3 regions of the Marinomonas phycocola genome follow, and region 3 is predicted to be linked to each of the others. Evidence: predicted binding sites of a transcription regulator. Region 3 holds the regulator's gene; each other region holds the start of a gene.
The links. Region 3 encodes PhoB, which activates phosphate uptake and scavenging genes when phosphate is short. Its sites were predicted from a motif close to TGTCATANNNNTGTCANA; they were not measured.
Positions count from the first base shown of each region.

Region 1: the regulator PhoB is predicted to act here: its motif matches at 1,741-1,758, upstream of ACMUMJ_RS15270 (bifunctional 2',3'-cyclic-nucleotide 2'-phosphodiesterase/3'-nucleotidase).
Region 2: the regulator PhoB is predicted to act here: its motif matches at 1,216-1,233, upstream of ACMUMJ_RS03310 (PhoX family protein).

Region 1 is NZ_JBLIXL010000028.1:34,384-37,671, forward strand. It holds gene ACMUMJ_RS15255 (EAL domain-containing protein) at 1-86, opposite strand, end outside; gene ACMUMJ_RS15260 (DNA-J related domain-containing protein) at 230-847, opposite strand; gene ACMUMJ_RS15265 (zinc metallopeptidase) at 1,034-1,705, shown strand; gene ACMUMJ_RS15270 (bifunctional 2',3'-cyclic-nucleotide 2'-phosphodiesterase/3'-nucleotidase) at 1,859-3,288, shown strand, end outside.
Region 2 is NZ_JBLIXL010000003.1:64,191-67,478, forward strand. It holds gene ACMUMJ_RS03300 (sirohydrochlorin chelatase) at 1-176, shown strand, start outside; gene ACMUMJ_RS03305 (P-loop NTPase family protein) at 387-1,076, shown strand; gene ACMUMJ_RS03310 (PhoX family protein) at 1,326-3,236, shown strand.
Region 3 is NZ_JBLIXL010000005.1:74,943-78,230, reverse strand. It holds gene ACMUMJ_RS05500 (HDOD domain-containing protein) at 1-1, shown strand, start outside; gene ACMUMJ_RS05495 (chorismate--pyruvate lyase family protein) at 56-610, shown strand; gene ubiA (4-hydroxybenzoate octaprenyltransferase) at 607-1,461, shown strand; gene phoB (phosphate regulon transcriptional regulator PhoB) at 1,546-2,244, shown strand; gene phoR (phosphate regulon sensor histidine kinase PhoR) at 2,248-3,288, shown strand, end outside.

The DNA of each region.
Region 1 (3,288 bases), on a different contig from region 3:
TAAGTGCCATCTGGTTCAGGTATATCAAAAGCATTGACATTCAATGATAGAAAAATAAAAGCAATACTTAATACAAACCTCATCATGCTAGACGGCCTTTGATTAAATAACATTATGGAATAAGTGAAGTGATTAATTGTAGAACGAATCTTATATATATTACAGTGAGAATTTGTGTTTTTAAGTTATATCAATATTTACGGTTTGTAATATGATATTTCGTATTCATTTATGTTTGCGCTGATTTATGATGAGAAAGCAGTTCAAATGCTTCTCGTAGTTCAATAAATTTTGTAGAAGATCCTCCTTTATCTGGATGAGCTTGGCTTGCTAGTGATCGATATTGTTTTTTTATTTCAGAATAGGTCGCATCTTTAGGTAGGTTTAGCGTTTTATAGGCTTGATCAAATTTGATTGGATGCTGCATTCCTTTAAAAAAATTATCTAAAAGTAATTTTACTTCGGCTTCATCCGTATCTGTGTATTCACTCCAATCTAAGTAGTAATTGGCCAGCTTTACTTCAGCAGAGTGGTTAACGTTTGTTCCTTGTATTTTTTCATCATGCTTAGAGGGAGGCAGCTTGTTTAAATAGGAAAAATCAATTTGGATATGCATAGGAGAGATGGACAGTTTCAGTTTCTCGTCCTGCCAAAGTTGCGTTTGTAATTGATATAAGGCGTTCATGACGAGAAAATGTTGTCTAAATAAGCAGAGATTAGCGTCTGTAGCTAATGTAGAAAAATCGGGAAATTGGGATTTTAGAGTACGTATTATATCGAACTCTGGTAACCCTTCTTTATGCTCTTTTAGTATGCTTAATATAGGAATAATAAATGGGTTTTTCATGTGTGAATACTGTGTAACAATCGGAAAATAATTTGGTTAAATCATCTAAATGTATTTGAAGAAAGCGCATAAAAGATGAGTATAATGAAATCAATGCTACCATTTGTATTAGTATAAAATAAGGCAGATGTAAATTTTCTGATTCTTTAATTCAATGTTGTTTTATATTAGGTAAAAGGTTTTATTGTGTGGATTATCGCTTTTATTATTTTTGCTTTTCTTATTTTTGCACCGAGCTTGTGGGTGAGGTACACCTTAAAACGTTATGCATTCCATCGTAAAGATTTCCCTGGAACGGGAGGGGAGTTTGCTCAGCATTTAGCAAATCGTTTTGAGCTAAATATCAAAGTAGAGCAGACGACAGAAGGCAAAGATCATTATGATATGAGAGCCAACAGCGTACGCTTAAGCCCGAGTTACTTTTATGGACAATCTCTTACTGCGATTACGGTTGCAGCTCATGAAGTTGGCCATGCAATTCAATATGGTAAGAAAGAAAAAATAACGAATTTACGTTTACGATACTTACCCTTAGCGCACTTTTTTAGAAAAGCGGGTTCAATAGTGTTGTTTGGCTGGCCTGTTATTACCGCCTTATTACAGCTTCCTTATGCTGTGCCACTTCATGTATTGGCTGTTGGTTTAACTGGTATTGCAGGAGTGCTCATACACATTGTTATTTTACCCGAAGAAATGGATGCCAGTTTTCGCAAGGCATTACCTATTTTAGTCGAAGGGGATTACATTCATAAAGAAGATATACCCGCAGTCAAGCGAATATTGAAGGCGTGTGCGTACACTTATATTGCGAGTGCTTTAGTGAATATTATTTTCGTGTGGCGCTGGTTAAAACGCTAATATACAGGCGTTGTACTGTATGAATGTTTCGCTTGTGTAATCATAATGTCATCTTTTTCGTTCACATTATTTTACTCTATTGGTAACCTGTCTTTTTGGTCAAAAGTAACACATTTAAAGCTTATTATAAAAAACGAATCTTGGAGAGAAAGCATGAAACCAACGGTTTTTTTGAAAACGGCAATTGCATCTTTTACAGCATTGACTGTAGCTGGATTAGCACATGCTCAAACCATTGACTTACGAGTAATGGAAACAACGGATATTCATATGAACTTGGTAGATTATGATTATTACGGTGATAAGCAGAGTAACTCAGTGGGTTTGTCTCGTGTGGCTACATTGATTAAACAAGCACGAGCAGAAGTAGACAATTCAGTACTTGTTGATAACGGTGATTTATTGCAAGGAACGCCTTTAGGGGATTTTATGGCAAAGGGCCGTATTCTTCGTTTTGGTGAAGTTCACCCAGCATTTAAAGCGATGAACTTATTAGATTACGATGTAGGTAATATAGGTAATCATGAGTTTAACTTTGGATTAGACTTCCTTGCGAAATCGCTACACGGTGCGAATTTTCCTTATACATCTTCCAATGTTTATGTCGATGATGGTGATGGCAATCCTGATAATGATCAGCCCTATTTCCAACCATACATTATCAAAGAAAAAACAGTAATTGATAGTGAAGGCAACGAACAAACAATAAAAATTGGCTACATTGGCTTTACACCACCGCAGATCATGAACTGGGATAAAGACAATCTAACGGGTAAAGTGATTGCGAAAGACATCGTAGAAAGTGCTAAAAAATACATTCCTGAAATGAAAGCAAAAGGGGCTGATGTTGTAGTCGCGATTCCTCATAGTGGCATGTATAACAACCCACATAAAAAAGGAGAAGAGCATGCCAGCTACCATTTAGCCAAAGTAGAGGGGATTGATGCAATCTTATTTGGTCATTCACATCGTATTTTTCCTGGTGATAAGACAATTGAATCCTACGAAGGTGTTGATGGCGAAAAAGGTACGGTATTTGGCGTACCTGCAACAATGCCAGGTTTTTGGGGCAGTCATTTAGGTGTGGTTGATCTAATACTTGAACCAAATGGAGAGGGTTGGAAAGTGAAAGACGGTACGGCCTCTGTGCGTGCGATTTACCGTCGAGATGGACGTAAGAAATTGCCTCTTGTAGACGCGGATGAAAGCATTAATGATGCAGTTCGGAGTGAGCATGAGGGCGCATTAGAGTATATGCGCCGTAAAGTGGGTGAAACCACATCGGATATCAACAGCTTCTTTGCATTAGTACAAGATGATCCTTCTATCCAAATCGTTAATAATGCTCAGATCTGGTATACAAAAAATATCGTTCGCGGCACGTCTTATGACAACATGCCTATTCTATCCGCAGCCGCGCCATTTAAAGCGGGTGGCCGTGGGGGGGCAGATTACTTTACCGATGTGCCTAAAGGTGACATCGCGTTGAAGAACGTAAGTGATTTATATATTTATCCAAATGATCTGAAAGTGGTTCAATTAACGGGTGCACAAGTGGTTGAATGGTTAGAGCGTGCAGCTGG
Region 2 (3,288 bases), on a different contig from region 3:
CTCACGGTCACAGCCATGGTGTGTATAAACATATTGGTCATCCTGAAGGGCCAAGAACAATGATAGGTGAAGGTATTTGTTGTTGTTTTATGGGGCAATTTACAGAAGAGATTTTATTAGAAGAAAAAGATAAAATCGAAGGCGATTGTAATAAAACCGCTTTCGCTCATAAGTAAATGCAATATAATTTAGAATGAAATTTTGTCATCTGATTTTATTAGATTACAAAAAAATGTTAAATCGTCTTATTTATTGCTATTTTATGAAGGCATTTAATTATTCAATTCGTTTAAATTAAAGAGCTGTATTCAGATTGTTTTAACATTGATATTAATTAAGTTGTCATTAGATTATTCTGAATTGGTTTTATCCAGATGGAGGATAGCATGAGTAAAGTTCATTTTATTGGTGGCGAAAAAGGCGGTGTTGGTAAGTCTATGACGTCAAGATTGCTTGCTCAATACTATATTGATCAAGATATGCCGTTTGTTGGTTTTGACTGTGACTCATCTCATGGAACCTTCTCGCGCTTTTATTCTGAATTTGCCTCACCGATTATAGTTGGGGAAGAAGACAGTCTTGATGGGATGCTTATGGCGGTAGAAGAAAACCCTGATCATGATCTGATTATTGATTTAGCCGCTCAAACGTCTCAGTCATTAGGGGTATGGATTGAAGAAACGGATGTATTTAATTTACTTGATGAAATGGGATGTCAGGTATATTTGTGGCATGTAATGGATGATGGAGCAGATTCAGTTACCTTATTAGACGCTTTGTTAACGAAGTACACACAGCCTGAGCTGGCTTTTGTTGTTGTGCAAAACTTAGGGCGTGGTGAGAACTTTACTCGCTTCCACAAATCAGCAACTTATATGAAAGCGGTTGAACGAGAGGCGGAGTTCTTTGAATTAGCAAAATTACAAACAAAACTGACACAGAAAATAGATTTTAATAATTCTAGCTTTTGGGCGGTAGCAAACGACAGACGTTTGATGAATATTGCAGAAAGGCAAAGAATGAAAATTTGGCTAAAGCGTGGTTATTCTCAATTAGATACGTTGTTACAAAATTAATTTATAAAGAGCGTAGGGTGTGAGTATTTACTTACTCTCTACGTTTTTTCTATTCATATTCCGTCTTCCTTACAGTCTATAAATCCTCCTCACTTGTTCAGCCAACAGTTTATTCTTATAGTTTGCCTTTTTACTAATACTTCATAAAACTGTCACTTAGATGAAATATTGATCCACTACATTGAGCATAAGCACATGTGCAAGTGTGTTACTGCTTGATAATTTAATTATGTATTGGAGTAATGAGAGATGACCACAAAAAATGATCTAGAAATTGGCTTTGATGAATTTGATGAATTGGTTCGCCCTGCGCCAGCGGTTGTTGATTTTGATGAAGTTGCTGAAGCTTCTTTATCTCGTCGATCTTTTCTAGGCGGTGGTGTTGCTTTTGGTGCAACTGCATTTGTAATGGGTTCTACAACGTTAACAGCAACGAATGCTATTGCTGCTCATCATGGTCATGGACATAGCCGTTTAGCATTTGAAATGGTGAAAGCCAATGCTCTTGACACTATTACGGTTCCTGAAGGATACAGTTGGCAAGTGGTTGCTTCATGGGGCGACCCTCTTTGGTCTAATGCGCCAGAATTGAATACTTCTACAGGTGGAACCGGTGCGTCACAGGAAATGGCATTTGGTGATCACTGTGATGGTATGTCGTTCTTTAGACATAATGGTAAAAACATACTTGTAGTAAATAATGAATACACTAACTCTAAAACATTACTTGCGAATCGTGCAGACGGTGTACCAACAACCGCAGATGATATTCGTAAATCAAAAGCGGCTCACGGTGTATCTGTAGTGGAAATTAATCAACAAGACGGCAAATGGGGGATCGTTAAAGACTCTATTTATAACCGCCGTATTACTGCAGATACTGAAATGGAAATCACAGGGCCTGCTCGTGGTCATAGATTAATGCAAACGTCTGCTGATCCTAAAGGCGTTGTTGCAAAAGGCACATGGAATAATTGTGGCAATGGTCAAACGCCATGGGGAACTTATCTAACTTGTGAAGAAAATTTTAATGGCTATTTTTCTGCTAGTGATGCCAATTATCAAATTAGCCCTGAACTAGGTCGTTACGGTGTGAGTCTTAAAGACCGTGGCTACAAATGGGCTATGGCCGATGATCGTTTTGATTTAGTTAAGAACCCAAATGAGCCAAATCGCTTTGGGTATATTGTTGAGATCGACCCAACTAATCCAAATTCTATGCCAAAAAAACGTACTGCATTAGGGCGTTTTAAACATGAGAATGCGGAAGTTGCTATTGCTGCAAATGGGCATGTCGTTGTTTATTTAGGTGATGATGAACGAGGGGAATTTTTATATCGCTTTGTTTCTGAAGGTAAATACTCTGCTGGTGGTGATCATTCAGAGTTGCTTTCTAAAGGCACTTTATTTGTGGCTAAATTTCATGAGAACAACAAAGGTGAATGGTTGGCGCTTACTCCAGAGACAACAGGTATGACAGAGTCTGAGATTGCTATTCATACTCGTATAGCGGCGTCTAAAGTTGGGGCAACTACGATGGACCGCCCTGAGTGGGTCGCGGCTAATCCTAATAAAGTGGAAGCCTATTGCTGTTTAACCAATAATAAAAACCGTGGAGTTAAAACCAATGCTGGTGGTGATGAGACGCCAGCTGTTGGCCCAAACCCTCGTATGAAAAATAACTTTGGTCAAATTGTTCGATGGAAGCCAATAAATGAGGATCATACCGCAACCGAGTTTAATTGGGACTTGTTCCTATTGGCTGGTAACCCAGCTGTATATGATGATGCTTATGCTGGTTCTAAAAACATTAATCAAGACAATATGTTTAATTCACCTGATGGGCTTAAGTTTGATTCGAAAGGTTTGTTGTGGATTCAGACAGATGGTAATTACTCAAATAAAGATGACTTTAAAGGTCAAGGTAATAACCAAATGTTGGTTGCTGATACTGAGACAGGTGAAATTCGCCGCTTTTTAGTTGGGCCAAAAGAATGTGAAATAACAGGGGCTACGTGGAGTTCGGACCGTAAGACAATGTTTATTAGTGTTCAACACCCAGGTGAAAGAGGTAACTCAAATTGGCCTGAAGGTGGTGATTCAACACCACGCTCAAGTGTTATTGCTATTTCTCGTAATGATGGTTCTGTAATTGGTTGATGCTTATAGCCGCTGTATTCGGCTTATTAAGTAATTAATGAAAAACGCTACG
Region 3 (3,288 bases):
AGAATGAGCTGACTGTTTTAACAAGTATCATATTGAACAATAAAGAGAATTCTTGGTGCTAAATTTCAATGCTACCCAACAATTTGATTACCATTGGCAACCATTATCTCAGGCACGTACGGACACAATACCAAGGTATTTAAAACGTTGGTTAAGCGAGCCTGGGTCATTAACCGCACTGTTAGAAAGCGTAGGGAAGCTCTCTGTAGAAGTCATACAGGACACATGGGGGAAACCCACTCAAAGAGAGCGCTGGACACTCGAATTACGCCCAAGAGAAGCCGTCAGAGTGAGAGAAGTCATCTTAAAAGTCGATGGCCTTGCCGTTATTTATGCACGAACCATCATTCCGGCAAAAGCACTTGTTGGACATTGGCGCTATTTAAGCAAGCTCAAGAAACAATCCCTCGGTGGGTATCTTTTTAAAAATAAGGCTCTCATACGAAGCCCTATTGAAATAGCCCTTCTCCCAAAAACGTTTTTTCATCATATCGACGACGATGTTTGGGCCAGACGATCCGTTTTTAAACAATACAATAGAAGGGTTCTGGTTAGTGAAGCCTTCTTACCATCCATCGCTCAATTACCGATAAAAAAGCAAACATCATGACTAAATTAGACGCCTATCTTCAGCTTACACGCTTTAATCGACCTATCGGCTCATTACTGCTTCTGTGGCCAACATTGTGGGGAATTTGGCTTGCAAGTAATGGCAGCCCAGAGTGGAAGGTTGTTATTATTTTTATACTAGGTGTTTTCTTTATGCGTTCCGCAGGGTGTGTCATTAACGACTACGCTGACAGACATATAGACGGATCCGTTGAACGCACTAAAAACCGTCCCATTCCTTCTGGATTGGTTACTGAAAAAGAAGCGCTATTGCTGTTTGCTGTTCTCTGTTTAGCCAGCTTTTTATTGGTTTTAATGACGGACACTCAAACCGTTTTACTGTCTTTTATTGGCCTTGGATTAGCCGCCCTCTACCCCTTTATGAAGCGTTACACATACCTCCCTCAACTGTTTCTTGGATTGGCATTTTCTTGGGCTATTCCAATGGCTTACAGTGCTCAAGGAGGGTCGTTAGGTGATCCAACTTTATGGATGGTTTTTGTAGCAAACGCTTTTTGGACCATTGCTTATGACACCTATTATGCAATGGTTGATCGAGATGATGATTTAAAAATAGGCATCAAATCAACCGCCATTCTATTTGCACAGAATGATTTATTTATTATTTCGTTGCTACAAGGGTTAGCGCTTTCTCTATTGATATGGGTTGGGGTGTTAGAGTCTCTAAATTGGCCGTACTTTGTTAGCCTTGCTGTCGCAGCCCTACTCTTTTCTCTGCAACTAAAGCAAACATGGACACGAGAAAGAAACGCCTGCTTCAAAGCTTTTCTAGATAATAATCGCATTGGGTACTGTGTGTTTATCGGTATTGTCTTAAACTATATTGTATGAACTAAGATACAAATTATGACAGTTTCATCTAATTGTCATATTTGAGCGTTCTAATAGAGCGATTATCATTTGGGAGTAGATTCCGTGGCTGGCAAAACCGTACTAATTATTGATGATGAATCATCGATTCGTGAAATGATTGCTATTGCATTAGAAATGGCTGGATATGATTATTTTGAAGCGGAAAATAGTCAACAAGCTTATGAAATCATTATTGATCATAGACCAGATCTCATTTTATGTGACTGGATGATGCCTGGCGGCAGTGGCATTGAATTAACTCGTAGGCTCAAACGAGACTCTCTAACTTCTGAAATCCCAGTTATTATGCTCACAGCAAAAAGCGAAGAAGACAATAAAATACAAGGATTAGAGATAGGTGCTGACGATTATATAACCAAACCTTTCTCACCACGTGAACTGGTGGCACGTTTAAAAGCCGTATTACGACGGGCCAACCCTCAAGGCATCGATGAACCCATTGAAGTCGATGGTTTGCTCTTAGATCCAATAAGTCAACGTGTTACCATTGGTTCGACTCCTCTAGAAATGGGTCCAACGGAATACCGTTTACTTAAATTTATGATCACTCACCAAGAAAGAGCGTACTCCAGAGCTCAGCTTTTGGATCAAGTTTGGGGAGGCAATGTGTACGTTGAAGAGCGTACTGTTGATGTACATATTCGACGCCTGCGTAAAGCCATTGGTGAAAGCCACGACTACTTAATTCAAACAGTACGCGGTACAGGGTATCGATTTTCAAGTAAACGAACAGTTCAATAAATTATGAAGAAAGTTTGGCAGCACGCTTTTATACGTTGGTCTTTAGGGCTTCTTGTCAGTTTAACTATCGGCTTTTTAACAGGCAGAGTGTTCTTATGTCTGTTTCTATTTGTTCTAATTGTCCTTTGCTCCAACCTGCACCAACTTTATCAGTTTCACAGTTGGATTCGTCGCTCTGGCAAGTCCTTACCGCCAGAAGCTTCTGGTATTTGGGGTGATGTATTTGATGCTGTTCATCGTTTGCAAAAAAAGCAACGGAAATCAAAGAAGCGTATGCGGCGCGCCCTATCTCGTATAGAAAACTCCACTTCGGCTCTCAAAGAAGGCGTCATCATGGCGGATAATTTGGGAAATTTAGAATGGTGGAATGAATCTGCAGGTCAATTTTTAGGCCTAATGAAGCCTGTAGATAGGGGGCAGCCAATTACCAATATTGTGCGTAGCCCTGAATTTTTTCGCTATTTTACTCAAAAACGCTTCTCAGACCCTTTGATTATTAAATCACCAAAATCAAAAGGCATGTACTTAGAAATTCAAACCACATTGTACGATAAAAACGATCACCTTATTTTTATTCGAGACATTACTAACCTACACTTATTAGAAGAAATGCGTAAAGACTTTGTCGCTAATGCGTCTCATGAGCTTAAAACGCCATTAACCGTGATTAAAGGATATTTAGAGACCCTAGACATGTTTAAAGACACCCTTCCTAAAAGCATGCAGAAAGGCGTCGTCAATATGACAGAACAATCGGATCGCATGGAGCAGCTCATTGAAGATCTTCTGCTGTTATCCAGATTGGAAAGTAATGACAAAAGAGAAACCGACCAATGGCATGATGTGCATGAGCTTATCAGAGCCATCGTTAATTCGGTTCAAGTAATAGGAAAAGATCACACTCTACAGATCGACATGCAATCTGATTCGAAATTATACGGCTCTTACAAGGAACTCTACAGTGCGTTTTCAAACCTAGTCGTAAACGCTATCAAATATTCTCCGAATGGCGGCAACATCATCATTACATGGAAGGCGAATTCA